3 regions of the Rhodoligotrophos appendicifer genome follow, and region 1 is predicted to be linked to each of the others. Evidence: predicted binding sites of a transcription regulator. Region 1 holds the regulator's gene; each other region holds the start of a gene.
What was found. The regulator PhoB, encoded in region 1, activates phosphate uptake and scavenging genes when phosphate is short. The targets are predictions, from matches to a motif close to TGTCATNNANCTGTCAT.

Region 2: a site for PhoB is predicted at 2,227-2,243, ahead of phnC (phosphonate ABC transporter ATP-binding protein). Genes of this name have one in related genera too.
Region 3: a site for PhoB is predicted at 2,104-2,120, ahead of FKM97_RS03960 (esterase-like activity of phytase family protein). Genes of this name have one in related genera too.

Annotation. Positions count from the first base shown of each region.
Region 1 covers NZ_VHKL01000001.1:543,432-547,617, reverse strand. The annotation lists gene FKM97_RS02525 (aspartate aminotransferase family protein) at 1-609, opposite strand, end outside; gene FKM97_RS02520 (GcrA family cell cycle regulator) at 1,011-1,526, shown strand; gene phoB (phosphate regulon transcriptional regulator PhoB) at 1,550-2,242, opposite strand; gene phoU (phosphate signaling complex protein PhoU) at 2,239-2,976, opposite strand; gene pstB (phosphate ABC transporter ATP-binding protein PstB) at 3,003-3,797, opposite strand; gene pstA (phosphate ABC transporter permease PstA) at 3,800-4,186, opposite strand, start outside.
Region 2 covers NZ_VHKL01000001.1:655,935-660,120, reverse strand. The annotation lists gene FKM97_RS03115 (alpha-D-ribose 1-methylphosphonate 5-triphosphate diphosphatase) at 1-398, shown strand, start outside; gene FKM97_RS03110 (phosphonate degradation HD-domain oxygenase) at 395-955, shown strand; gene phnN (phosphonate metabolism protein/1,5-bisphosphokinase (PRPP-forming) PhnN) at 952-1,527, shown strand; gene FKM97_RS03100 (DUF1045 domain-containing protein) at 1,484-2,155, opposite strand; gene phnC (phosphonate ABC transporter ATP-binding protein) at 2,307-3,158, shown strand; gene phnD (phosphonate ABC transporter substrate-binding protein) at 3,196-4,186, shown strand, end outside.
Region 3 covers NZ_VHKL01000001.1:829,842-834,027, forward strand. The annotation lists gene FKM97_RS03945 (class I SAM-dependent methyltransferase) at 1-93, shown strand, start outside; gene FKM97_RS03950 (polyhydroxyalkanoate depolymerase) at 106-1,320, opposite strand; gene FKM97_RS03955 (glutathione S-transferase) at 1,426-2,079, shown strand; gene FKM97_RS03960 (esterase-like activity of phytase family protein) at 2,190-3,548, shown strand; gene FKM97_RS03965 (PhoX family protein) at 3,586-4,186, shown strand, end outside.

The DNA.
Region 1 (4,186 bases):
AAGAGCGCGCAGTGCGCGCAAGCTGCTGTGAGGCCAGACGCGCAGGCCGCCCTCACCGAGGATGGGTTCGATCAAAACGCCTGCCGTCTCAGGTCCGATCGCGGCCTTAATGGCTGCTATGTCACCGAAGGCCACTTGATCGAAGCCTTCCACGGGGGGTCCGAAACCCTCCAAATGCTTCTGCTGGCCGCCGGCCGCGATCGTCGCGAGTGTTCGGCCGTGAAACGCGCCTTCGATGGTCACAATGCGATAGCGTTCCGGGGCACCTTTTGCCCAATGATATCGACGCGCCATCTTGACGGCACATTCGATTGCCTCGGCGCCAGAGTTACAGAAGAACACCGTGTCGGCGAAGCTTGCTGCGATCAATCGCTCCGCGAGTCTTTGCTGACCCGGGATCTCGAAGATATTCGAGGTATGCCAGAGCTTCTCAGCCTGGTCTTTCAGCGCCTGCACCAGATGAGGATGTGCATGGCCAAGCGCGTTGACGGCAATGCCGGAGCCGAAATCGAGGTAGCTTTCGCCCTCGGCTGTAAAGAGATGTGCACCGACGCCCCGATCGAACGCTACGGGCATGCGAGCATAGGTGGGCAGGACCGCCGCAACCATTCGTCACTCCAAAAATCAAAGTGCCGCCGGTGTTCCGGCGGCACATGAGGCTGAAATCCCAGGTCAAGCTTAGTTTTTATAGGCTTTTTGAGAGCTAAGGTCAACGCGAAGGGCGAATTGCCGGGGCCTGAGTCAGAGCGCCACATGGACTGAGGAGTCCTGCAACCCGTAACTTTTAATTAACCAATTCCGATATCGGGCGCCGGAGAATTTCCTCTTGGGGAAAACCCCTCCGATTCGAGGTGTCGCGATTGCTAAGAGACCCCAAAACTAGTAGGGTGAATCCCTGGGAACTACGAAATATTGTCATTTTAACTAGGTATAGTCGTTTTGCGTCGGAGTGGATCTTTTCGCCGGCAAGCGTCAGGCGATTCTGCCAACACTTTCAGCGGGGTATTTTAATGTGGACCGATGAACGGGTTGATCTTCTGAAGCAACTTTGGAACGAAGGCCTCAGTGCCAGCCAAATTGCTAATAAGCTAGGAGAAGTCACTCGAAACGCGGTAATCGGCAAAGTTCACCGCTTGGGCCTCTCCGGCCGAGGGACGCCAGCACGAACGCAGCATAGCCGACCGCGCGTAAAGAGCCGGACGCACGGCGCGCCGGGTAAAATAACCCAGTTCCCGACAATGGGATCAAGCGCTCTGAAGGTCGAAGTTGAGACCGTCGCGGAGGCTTCGCCCGCGCCGAAGCCGATGCCTCTGCGGCAAGTGAATACATCGACGAGCGATCGTGTCAGTATCCTGCAATTGAGCGATAAGACGTGCAGATGGCCTCTGGGTGAGCCGGGAACCGAAACCTTCCACTTCTGCGGATGCTTGCCGAAAAGCGGTCTTCCCTATTGCGATACCCACGCTCGCTTGGCCTATCAGCCGCTTCAAGATCGGCGTCGCCTGAAGGTCAGAGGCGCAGCCTGATTTTCAAACCCGGGTCTGGGATATCAAGTGAACCTTTCGTCGAACGAATAACCCACCCCGCGTACGGTCCTGATCGGGTCTGCTTCCTTGCCCCGATTCAGGACGTTGCGCAAACGTCCGACATGCACGTCGACCGTTCTCTCATCGATGTAGATATCACGACCCCACACCGCGTTTAGAAGCTGCTCGCGACTATAAACGCGGCCTGCATTCCGCAAAAGATGCTCGAGAAGCTTGAACTCCGTCGGCGAGAGTGGGATGTCGCGGCCATTGCGGGTGACGCGCCTCGTTCTCAGGTCAACCTGAAGTTCACCAGCACGCAACACGTCAGCCACTATTTCCGGATTTGACCGACGGAGAACCGTTCGCACTCGTGCTACCAGTTCCGGCACAGAAAATGGTTTGACGACATAGTCGTCGGCCCCTGTTGCCAAGCCTCGGACGCGCTCCTGTTCTTCACCGCGGGCTGTCAGCATGATGATGGGAATGTCGCGTGTCTCACTCCGAGAGCGCAAGCGGCGACACAGCTCGATCCCTGAAAGCCCCGGCAGCATCCAATCCAGGATGATGAGGTCCGGGCGTTCCTCTTCTACCAGGACCTCGACTTCATCCCCGTTCATGGCACTCCGGGCACGAAAGCCTTCCGCTTCAAAATTGTAGGACAGCAGAACCTGCAGGGGTTCCTCGTCTTCTACAATCAAAATCGATGCGTTCATTGATCTACACTTGTCTTATTACCATTTCCAGCGTAGCGGATATTAGTCATACTCGTGGTATCGCTCTTGGGACGGTCATCATTAAGAGTTTGACCATGAACCAAGTAGTAGACATTCTCGGCTATGTTTGTGCAGTGATCACCGATGCGCTCTATATTTTTGGCGGCAAATAACAGGTGCGTGCACGATCCAATCGTTCTTGGATCTTCCATCATATAGGTCAACAATTCCCGGAACAGTGCATTATAGAGGCTATCAATAGCTTCGTCGGAGCGCCAGACTTCCATTGCCTTGTCTGCATCATGCTGGACGAGGGCATCAAGAACCAGCTTGAGCTGCTCGAGAGCAAGCCGCCCCATCTGATTAATGCCGGAGTATCCAGATGTCGGCCTTCCATCCGAAATGGCGAAGCTGCGTTTAGCGATGTTCTTGGCGAGATCGCCGATGCGCTCAAGATCCATTGCAGTGCGCAGGCCGACGACGACATGCCGCAAATCGCGCGCCATCGGCTGCCGCTTGGCGATGAGCAGGATCGAACGTTCTTCGACCTGATGTTCGAGGTCATCGAGCTTCTGGTCCCGCTTGATGATCTCCGATGCGCGTTCCACGTCGCGCTTTTCCAACGCATCGATCGCGCCCGCGAGTTGCTCCTCAGCCAGCCCACCCATTTGGGCTAAGCGGGTGTTGAAAGCAGCGATTTCTTCGTCGAATGATTTGACGATGTGTTCGCTCACGTCATTATCCTTTTCAATGGGCACAATCAGCCGAAGCGGCCTGTGATGTATTCTTCAGTTTTCTTGTTCGAAGGAGCTGTAAAGATCTTCTCAGTGACATCGAATTCCATCAACTCACCCAAATACATGAAGGCCGTGTATTTCGACACACGGGCTGCCTGCTGCATATTGTGAGTCACGATCGCAATCGTGTAATCAGCCTTAAGTTGCTCGATCAGTTCTTCTATGCGTCCCGTAGAAATCGGATCCAGCGCTGAACAGGGTTCATCGAAGAGAATGACTTCCGGTCGGACCGCGACACTGCGGGCGATGCACAGGCGCTGTTGCTGACCCCCCGACAAACCCATTCCACTGGAGCTCAGCTTGTCCTTTACTTCATTCCAAAGTGCTCCCCGCCGGAGGGCGTCCTCCACCCGGTCATCCATCTCGGATTTCGGAAGCTTTTCGTAGAGCCGAATGCCGAAGGCGATATTGTCGTAGATCGACATGGGAAAGGGCGTCGGTTTCTGAAAAACCATACCGACCTTCGAACGGAGCAGATTCAGGTCTAGAGCCGGGTCCAGAATGTTCTGTCCGTCCAGCAGGATCTCACCCTCGGCTCGCTGCTTTGGATACAGGTCGTACATTCTGTTCAGCAGCCGTAGCAGGGTCGATTTTCCGCAACCGGACGGGCCGATGAAAGCGGTGACCTCGCGGTCATAGAGGGGAAGACTGATCGCCTTCAGTGCCTGAGAGTCGCCGTAGAAGAAGGAGACGTTGTTGATGGAAACTCGCTCCTCCAGCTGGGAGGCGGACTTTTTCAATGCTTGAACCTGGGCCATGATTATCTTTCCGCTTTCTTAGCCGTAAGGACGCGGGCGAAGATGCTCAGCGTCAGCACCGCGACAGTGATTATGAGAGCGCCCGTCCAAGCGAGCTGCTGCCAGTCGTCATAGGGGCTCAGTGCAAACTGGAAGATGACCACCGGTAGACTCGGCATCGGCGAATTGAGATCAGCGCTGAAGAACTGATTGTTCAATGCCGTGAAGAGCAACGGTGCCGTCTCTCCCGAAATGCGGGCAATGGCCAGCAGGACGCCAGTGATGATGCCCGTCTGAGCGGCCCGATATGCAACCTTCGAGATGACGTACCAGCGTGGCGCACCCAAGGCCGATGCTGCCTCGCGCAGGGTGCTGGGAACAAGAAGGAGCATGTCCTCCGTGGTCCGGAC
Region 2 (4,186 bases), 110 kb from region 1:
TCATTGCCGAATTTCCCACCACCATCGAGGCCGCCCAAGCCTGCCGCACCCATGATCTCGCGGTGCTGATGGGGGCCCCGAACGTCGTTCGCGGGGGTTCGCACAGCGGCAATGTCGCCGCCCGGGAGCTCGCGCGTCTCGGCTGCCTCGACATTCTCTCCAGCGACTATGTTCCCGCCTCTCTTCTCTTCGGCGCCCTGATGCTGACCGAAGGCGAGGACGGCATCGCCTTGCCCCAGGCCATCGGGATGGTGACCACGGTTCCCGCCAGGCGATTGGGGCTCGACGACCGTGGAGAGATTGCCGCTGGGAAGCGGGCTGACCTCGTTCGTTTCCGGCCGGATGCCGCCGGACCGGTGGTGCGCGAAGTCTGGCGCGAAGGTGAGAGGGTCGCATGATGGAAGAGGACCTCGTTCATCAGCTGAAGCAAATGGTGATCGCTCGCGGGCAGGAGCTCTATGGCGGAGAAGCGGTGACCCAGGAACAACATGCGCTCCAATGCGCATTCCTGGCGGAATCGGAAAAGGCGCCCCCCTCCCTGATCGTTGCTGCACTCCTGCATGATGTGGGGCATCTTCTCGATGACGCCTTCATCAATGAAGCCGCGCCGGAGGATGATCATCGTCATGAAATGCTGGGGGACATGTTCCTGAGCCGCTGGTTCGGACCGGACGTCACCGAGCCGGCACGGCTGCACGTGGCGGCCAAGCGCTATCTTTGTGCGGTCGATCCGGCCTATCTCGACGGGCTCTCACCGGCATCGCGCCACAGCCTGGCGCTGCAAGGCGGGGTGATGAGCCCGGCGGAGGCGGCGGCCTTCATCGCGGCACCCTTTGCCGAAGACGCCGTCCGCCTGAGGCTATGGGACGACAGGGCCAAGGAGCTCGATCTCGTCACGCCCGATCTCGATCATTTCCTCGCCTATGCCCAACCGCTGGCGAGGCTGCAGCCATGAGCGGCATCTTCATCGCCGTCGTCGGCCCCAGCGGCGTCGGCAAGGACACTCTGCTCGACCATGCGCGGTTGCAGCTGATCGAGGACGACCGCTTCGTGTTTCCCCGACGCGTCGTCACCCGCCACCCGCAAGCCGGCGGAGAGATCTTCGACAGTCTGAGCCGGATCGAGTTCGATGCCTGGGACCAGGCGGGCAGCTTCTCGCTCAGTTGGCGCGCTCATGGGCTCGGTTACGGGCTGAGGCGCAATGTGCTGGGCGCGGTCGAGGACGGCCGCTGCGTCGTCGCCAATGTCTCGCGCTCCGTGCTGCCCGATCTGCCGGGGATCTTCGGCGAGGTCCGGATCGTCCATGTGACGGCACCTCCCGCGGTGCTCGCATCCCGGCTGGCGGCGCGCGGCCGCGAGGTGGGGCCCGAGATGGACAGCCGAATCGCACGGTTCGAGACGACGCTGCCCACCACATCCCCCGTGATGACCATCGACAATAGCGGGCCCATCGAAATCGCTCAGGCGGCCTTTCTCGACGCGCTCATCGCCGCGGCGGCAGAAGTGCGATCCGTTCAACCAGCCTGAAGGTTTCAGCTGGCGCCGGTTCCTCCATGATCGTCAGATCCAGCACGTGCGTTCCCTCGGCAGTCGCTGCTTCCGCTCCTTCCGCGAGTTCGGCCAAAAGGCGGTCGCGCTGTGGAGCCGGCAGAGGCCCGGAGAGGGTCATGTGGAAACGGAACTCGTCGAGCACGTAGGGATAGCCATAGAGTTCGAGATAGACCGCTTGGCGCGGGCTCAGTCCGTTGGCTTTGCGGCGCGCGATCGCCTCAGCCGACAAAGGCGCACGCATGTTCTCAAATTCAAGAACGCTTGCCGCAGCGAGCGCCTGCAGGTCAGGCCAGAAACCTGACGGCACGAGAGCCACGAAATCCTGCAGACTGCGCAAGGCCAGTGGCGGCAGGACCAGCCCCCGCCAGCCTGTTGCGAAGGTGGTCACCGCCGCCAGGAGATCGTCGAGGCTGCAGCCCTCCTTCAGGTGAAAAGGTGCCTTGAGGGTCGCGTGGAATCCATATCGCGCCGGTGCAGCGGTTTCCGCACGCCGTTCCCGGCTCGTGCCGGTCGCCGCGTCGGAGCCCAGCCAAGACGTGCCGAACCGGTCCAGGGCGGCGTCCGGCCGCGGGCAGAAATAGATCGCGTAGCGGGGCTGGGTCATGGGTTCTCAAACTGCCGGCTGACGAGGGGGCACATACTTTTTCTCTGTCTCGCTTGCATGACATCGCTCGCCTTCATTCAACCGTCATCAAATCCGAACGGAACTGTTGCAAACGCCCGCTAGCATCCCGGCAAATGTGAGGGATGGCATAATGACGGCTCCTGCGATCGAGATCGCTCGCCTTTCGAAAACCTTTCTCGGCGGTGCCAAGGCACTGAAAGACGTATCGTTCACGATCCAGCCCGGGGAGATGGTGGCCCTGATCGGCGCCTCCGGCTCCGGCAAGTCGACCTTGCTCCGTCACATCGCCGGCCTCGTTCCCGCCGATCGGGGCAGCGCCTGCGAAGTCAAAGTGCATGGCAAGGCGCTGCAGAGCAATGGCGCCATATCGTCGACCGCCCGCGAGATCCGCTCGTCCATCGGCATGATCTTCCAGCAGTTCAACCTCGTGGGTCGGTTGTCGGTGCTGACAAATGTCCTGACCGGGACGCTGGGACGCGTCCCCCGCTGGCGCGGCACCATGGGATGGTTCACCCAAGCCGAGAAGGCGATCGCAATGGAGGCCCTGCAGCGGGTCGGAATCGCCCCGCAAGCCTTGCAGCGCGGCAGCCTCCTCTCCGGCGGCCAGCAGCAACGCGCCGCCATCGCCCGCACTCTCGTGCAGGGGGCGAGAGTCCTCATCGCCGACGAGCCGATCGCCTCCCTCGATCCGCATGCGGCGCGACGGGTGATGGACATCCTCAACGAGCTCAACAGCAAGGACGGCATCACCGTCGTCGTCTCCCTGCATCAGGTTGAGTATGCAATCCGCTACTGCCCCCGCACCATCGCCCTGCGTCATGGTGAGCTCGTCTATGACGGGCCGTCGACGGCGCTGACGCGGGAATTCCTGGGCGAGCTCTACGGCGCTGAAAGCGAGGAGCTGTTCCTGCCCAGCATGCCTGTGGCGTCGCCCGAGAAGGTCACCGTTCCCCGCCGCCTGCCGGTTCTGCAGCCGGCTTGATCCCCACACCGCAAAGTATCACAGGAGCCCATCCCCCATGTTGAAGTCCTTCTTCGCAGGTCTCGCCCTTACGGTCCTGCCCGTGCTCACGCTCGCCCAAGCCCAGGATGCCCAAACCATAAACTTCGGGATCATCTCGACGGAGTCGAGCCAGAACCTGAAGACCACCTGGGAGCCCTTCATCGCCGACATGGCGAAGGAAACCGGCCTCAACGTGAAGCCCTTCTTCGCCACTGATTATGCCGGCGTCATCGAGGCGATGCGCTTCGGCAAGGTGCAGCTCGCCTGGTACGGCAACAAATCCGCCATGGAAGCCGTCGATCGCGCCGATGCTGAAATCTTTGCTCAGACAGCCGACGCAGAAGGCAATCCTGGCTACTGGTCAGTGCTCGTCACCAGTGTCGACAGCCCGCTGAATGACCTCAATGACGTCCTCAAATGCGACAAGACACTCAATTTCGGTATCGGCGACCCGAATTCGACGTCGGGCTACCTCGTGCCCATGACCTATATCTTCGCCGAGAAGAACGTCGAACCGAAAGAATGCTTCAAGACGGTTCGTAACGCCAATCACGAGACCAACGCCATGGCGGCCGCCAACAAGCAGGTGGATGTCGCCGCCAACAACACCGAAAACATGCGCCGCCTCGAGGTCACCAATCCCGAGGCCTTCAAGAAGCTCAAGGTCATCTGGCAGTCGCCGCTGATCCCGGCCGATCCGCTCGTCTGGCGCTCCGATCTCGATCAGGCGACGAAGGACAAGCTCTATACCTTCATCATGACCTATGGCCGCAACGGCACTCCGGAAGAAATCGCCCATGACCGTCAGGTGCTCAAGGCACTGCAATGGGCACCCTTCCGGCCCTCGTCCAACGCCCAACTCTATCCGATCCGCACGCTGGAGCTGACCAAGCAGCTCTTCAAGGTGAAGGGTGACCAAACGCTTGCCGAAGCCGATCGCCAGGCGAAAGTCGCCGAGCTCGAGGCCAAGATCGCCGAAGTGAACAAGCAGGCGACTGAAACTCCCA
Region 3 (4,186 bases), 290 kb from region 1:
ATCCTCGATGAGTTGATCAGGCTGGCTGAAGATGACGCCGTCTTCATGACCACTGCGCGCGTGGTCCAGGCTTGGGGGCGAAAGTCCTCCTGATCGTCGCGGGCTCTATTCCATTGCCAGGATCATGTTCCGGACCACGGGATAGATCTCCCGCTCCCAATGCTTGCCGCTGAATACGCCGTAATGTCCGACATTGGCCTGCAGGTGATGACGCTTGAGATGCGGCCGGAGGGACTGGCAGAGATCATGCGCTGCTGAAGTCTGTCCCATCGCGCAGATGTCGTCCCGCCCACCCTCGACGGTCAGAAGCGCTGTGTGCCGGATTGCAGCGGGATTGACGATGTCGCCGCGAAAGGTGAAGTCGCCCGTTGCAAGCTCGGCGCGCTGGAAGATCCGATCGATGGTCTCGATATAGAATTCCTCGGGGAGGTCGAGCACGGCAAAGTATTCGTCATAGAATTTTTTTATTCGTTCAGCCTGTTCGGTTTCTCCCGCCGCCAGGTGGTCATAGAGACGTCCATGGGCGGCGCGGTGCCGGTCCATGTTCATGGCCATGAAGGCCAGGAGTTGGAGGAAGCCTGGATACACGCGCCGACCCTTGCCGGCAAAGCGGTTCGGGACTTCGGCGATAACGGAATTCTGAAACCAGGACAGCGATTTGGCGACGGCGAATTCATTGACTGCGGTGGGGCTCTCACTGGGGTCGATAGGCCCGGCCATCAAGGTCATCGAGCGCGGCGTGGCCGGATGCCTGTCCTCCGACATGATGGAGACGGCGGCCAACGTCTGTACGCAGGGCTGGCAGACGGCAAGCACATGCGCCCCTGGCCCGATCGTCTCCAGGAAGCGACAAATATAGGCGACGTAATCGTCCACGCCGAACACACCGGCCTCGACCGGCACGTCTCGGGCATTGGCCCAATCGGTGAGGTAGACTTCATGATCCTTCAGCATCGTCTGCACGGTGCCGCGGAGAAGCGTCGCGAAATGTCCGGACAAGGGAGCGACGATCAGCACTTTCGGCTGCGGTGCATCGATGTCCTTGGAAAACTTCAGCAGGTTCCCAAAGGGGAGGTTGAGCGCGGTCTCCAGCGTGACCGGCACATCGCGGTTTCCGACCATGACAGAAGCAATGCCGAAGCTGGGTCGCGTATGTGTGAGCTCGAACCGGCTCGTGAGCACCATGGCGGCCTCGAACTGCCGCATGAAGGCACTGCCCCCCATCCACGGGAACGCTTGCAGCAGAGCTGACCAGCTTCGCGCCATCACACGCAGCGGAGCGAAGGCGTCCTCCTGAAATTGGTAAGCCTGGTACAGCATGCCCCGATTGCCCCATCGCTTTTATGGCAATGCAAAAAGCTAGTGCAAAACTTGCTGCGTTGCGAGAAGATTAAACCACAACGACATTATGGCGGAGTCGAACGGGTGACGGGCGCAGCGCTGACGATTTCGTCGAAGAACTATTCCTCCTGGTCATTGAGAGGGTGGCTGCTCTGCAAGATGGCGGGCCTCGACTTTGAGGAGCAGAGGGTTGACATCGACTCGCCGGAGATGCGCCAGGAGCTGTTGCTTCTGTCGCCCTCGGTTCTGGTGCCGCGCCTGACCCATGGCAGCGTCGTCGTGTGGGACACGCTGGCGATTGCCGAGTATTTGGCGGAGATCAGGCCGAAAGCGGGATTGCTGCCGAAAGACCGAGTGGCCAGGGCTCACTGCCGGGCGGTGTCCGGAGAGATCCATTCCGGATTCTACAATCTGCGCTCCGCCCTGCCGATGAATCTCAAGGCGAGACATAATGCCTTCAAGATCTTCTCGGGCGCACGGCCCGACGTGGAACGAGTGAAGGCGATATGGAGCGAATGCCTCCAGACGTATGGTGGCCCCTACCTCTTTGGAGAGTTGTCGGTCGCGGATGCGATGTATGCGCCGGTCTGCACTCGATTTCGGACCTATGCCGTCGAGCTCGATCCGCTGCTTGATGACTATTGTGAGCGGATATTCGAGTGGCCCTTGATGCAGGAGTGGACCGAGGCCGCTATGGAAGAACCCGATGAGATTATCGAGCTGGAAGTCGAGTTCTAGCTCGAGTTCACAGTTCTTTTAGCCTGTCTTCAAACCTTAATATTTCCGTCAACGGGGCGACATCTGCGACCGGCATTCCACCTTCATCAAATTGAAGATGGAGTGGGGTCATGCGGTCAATATTCCTATCATCGGTCGCCTTTGTTGCCTTGAGCTGCATGAATGTCTCGGCGGAGGAGCAAACCTACTCCGCCACCCTGGTTGGACACGCGATCCTTCCGGCAGCGACGACTGTTCAGCCGCCGGCCGACGCGCCCGACCATCTGAAAAATGCCGGGAAATTCACGACGCCCGACCGCAAGCGCGCAAACGGGGTTGGGACGGTTCCGGGCAAGGACGGCGCCCGTGTGACGGACGTGAAATTGCCGCTCGATGGGCAGGCCGTGCAGGGCTTCTCGGGGATCAAGACGATGCCGGACGGCACCTTCTGGTCCCTGTCGGATAACGGCTTCGGCTCAAAGGTGAACTCCTCCGACGCAGCCCTGATGCTGCATCACCTCAAATTCGACTGGGATCAGGGCAAGGTCGAACGGATGGAAACACTGTTTCTGCGTGACCCCAACAAGGTTGCGCCATTCCCCATCGCGCTTGAGGGAACGGATACGCGCTATCTCACAGGGGCGGATTTCGATGTGGAATCCATTCAGCCGGTCGCAGATGGCTTCTGGATCGGTGAGGAGTTCGGTCCCTACCTGCTGAAATTCGATAAGCAGGGCCAGCTGGTCTCCGTCCACGGCACCATGGTCGATGGCAAGGAAGTCAAATCTCCGGACCACCCCACTGTCACTGTTCAGGCCAATCCCGCCGCCAAGGCGCCGGTCTTCAATTTGAAGCGCTCGGGCGGGTACGAGGGTCTGGCGCAGTCACCTGATGGAACGAAGCTTTACGCTCTCCTCGAAGGCCCTCTCTTCTTGGAGGACGCTTCCGTGGAGAAGGTCGACGGAAATTCTGCACTGCGGGTGATCGAATTCGACATTGCCGGCGGGAAGTGGACGGGCCGCTCTTGGCTTTACCCCCTCGCTCAGGGCGGTGAGGCGATCGGTGACTTCAATATGATTGACGAGACCACGGGCCTCGTCATCGAAAGAGACAATGGCGCCGGCACGCAGGCAAAGGCTTGCGCCGCCCCGGCGAAGCCTGCCGCGGACTGCTTCGACAAGCCCTCGAAAGTGAAGCGGATCTATAAGATCTCTCTGCCGCAGGACGGACGCGGCGAGGCCGTTCGGAAGATCGGCTACATCGACCTGCTCAAGATCAAGGATCCGCAAGGCAAGGCCCGCCAGGGCGGTGGTGAGGGCTTCTACGACATGCCCTTCGTTACGATCGAGAATGTCGATGTTGTCGATCCCACGCATATCGTGGTCGGCAATGACAACAACCTGCCGTTCTCTGCCGGACGCGCCGTCGATAAGGCCGATGACAACGAGTTCGTTCTGCTCGAAGTCGGCGACTTCCTGAAAGCCCAATAAACACCCTCTCCCAGCGCGCAGCCAGGAGCTCAGAACCATGAACGAGATGATGAAGCCGCGTGGGCAGTTTCGTGCCCACGCCTATGAGGCCAGCGACGATGTCGGACGGAACGACGCTCGGAATGAGACGATGGGCGACATCATCGCCGCTCGCTTCTCGCGCCGGGCCCTGCTGAAAGGCGCCTTGGCGGTGACGGCCATTCAGGCGACCGTGAGCCCGTTGGCCATGTTAGCCTCCAACCCAGTGCACGCCGCGACGCCCTCCGCATTTTCTTTCGATGAGGCAATGGCGGGTGTCGACGAGACCCATCACGTGGCCGACGGCTACGACATGCAGGTGCTGATCCGCTGGGGCGACAAGCTGTTCACGGACAGTCCCGAATTCGATCCGATGACGCAGACGTCGGATAAGCAACGCCGCCAGTTCGGCTACAACAACGACTATGTCGGCTTCATTCCGCTGGAAGGGGCACCGGCGGGGGAAAGCCGCGCGCTCCTGGTCGTAAATCATGAGTATACGGACGAGCACATGATGTTCCCGGGCATCGTGACCATCGAGGACAAGGTCCCCGAGGGCGCGGCTGCCGATGCCAAGCCGGAGCCGACACTGGTCGTGGCGCCCGCCACCAAGGATCGTG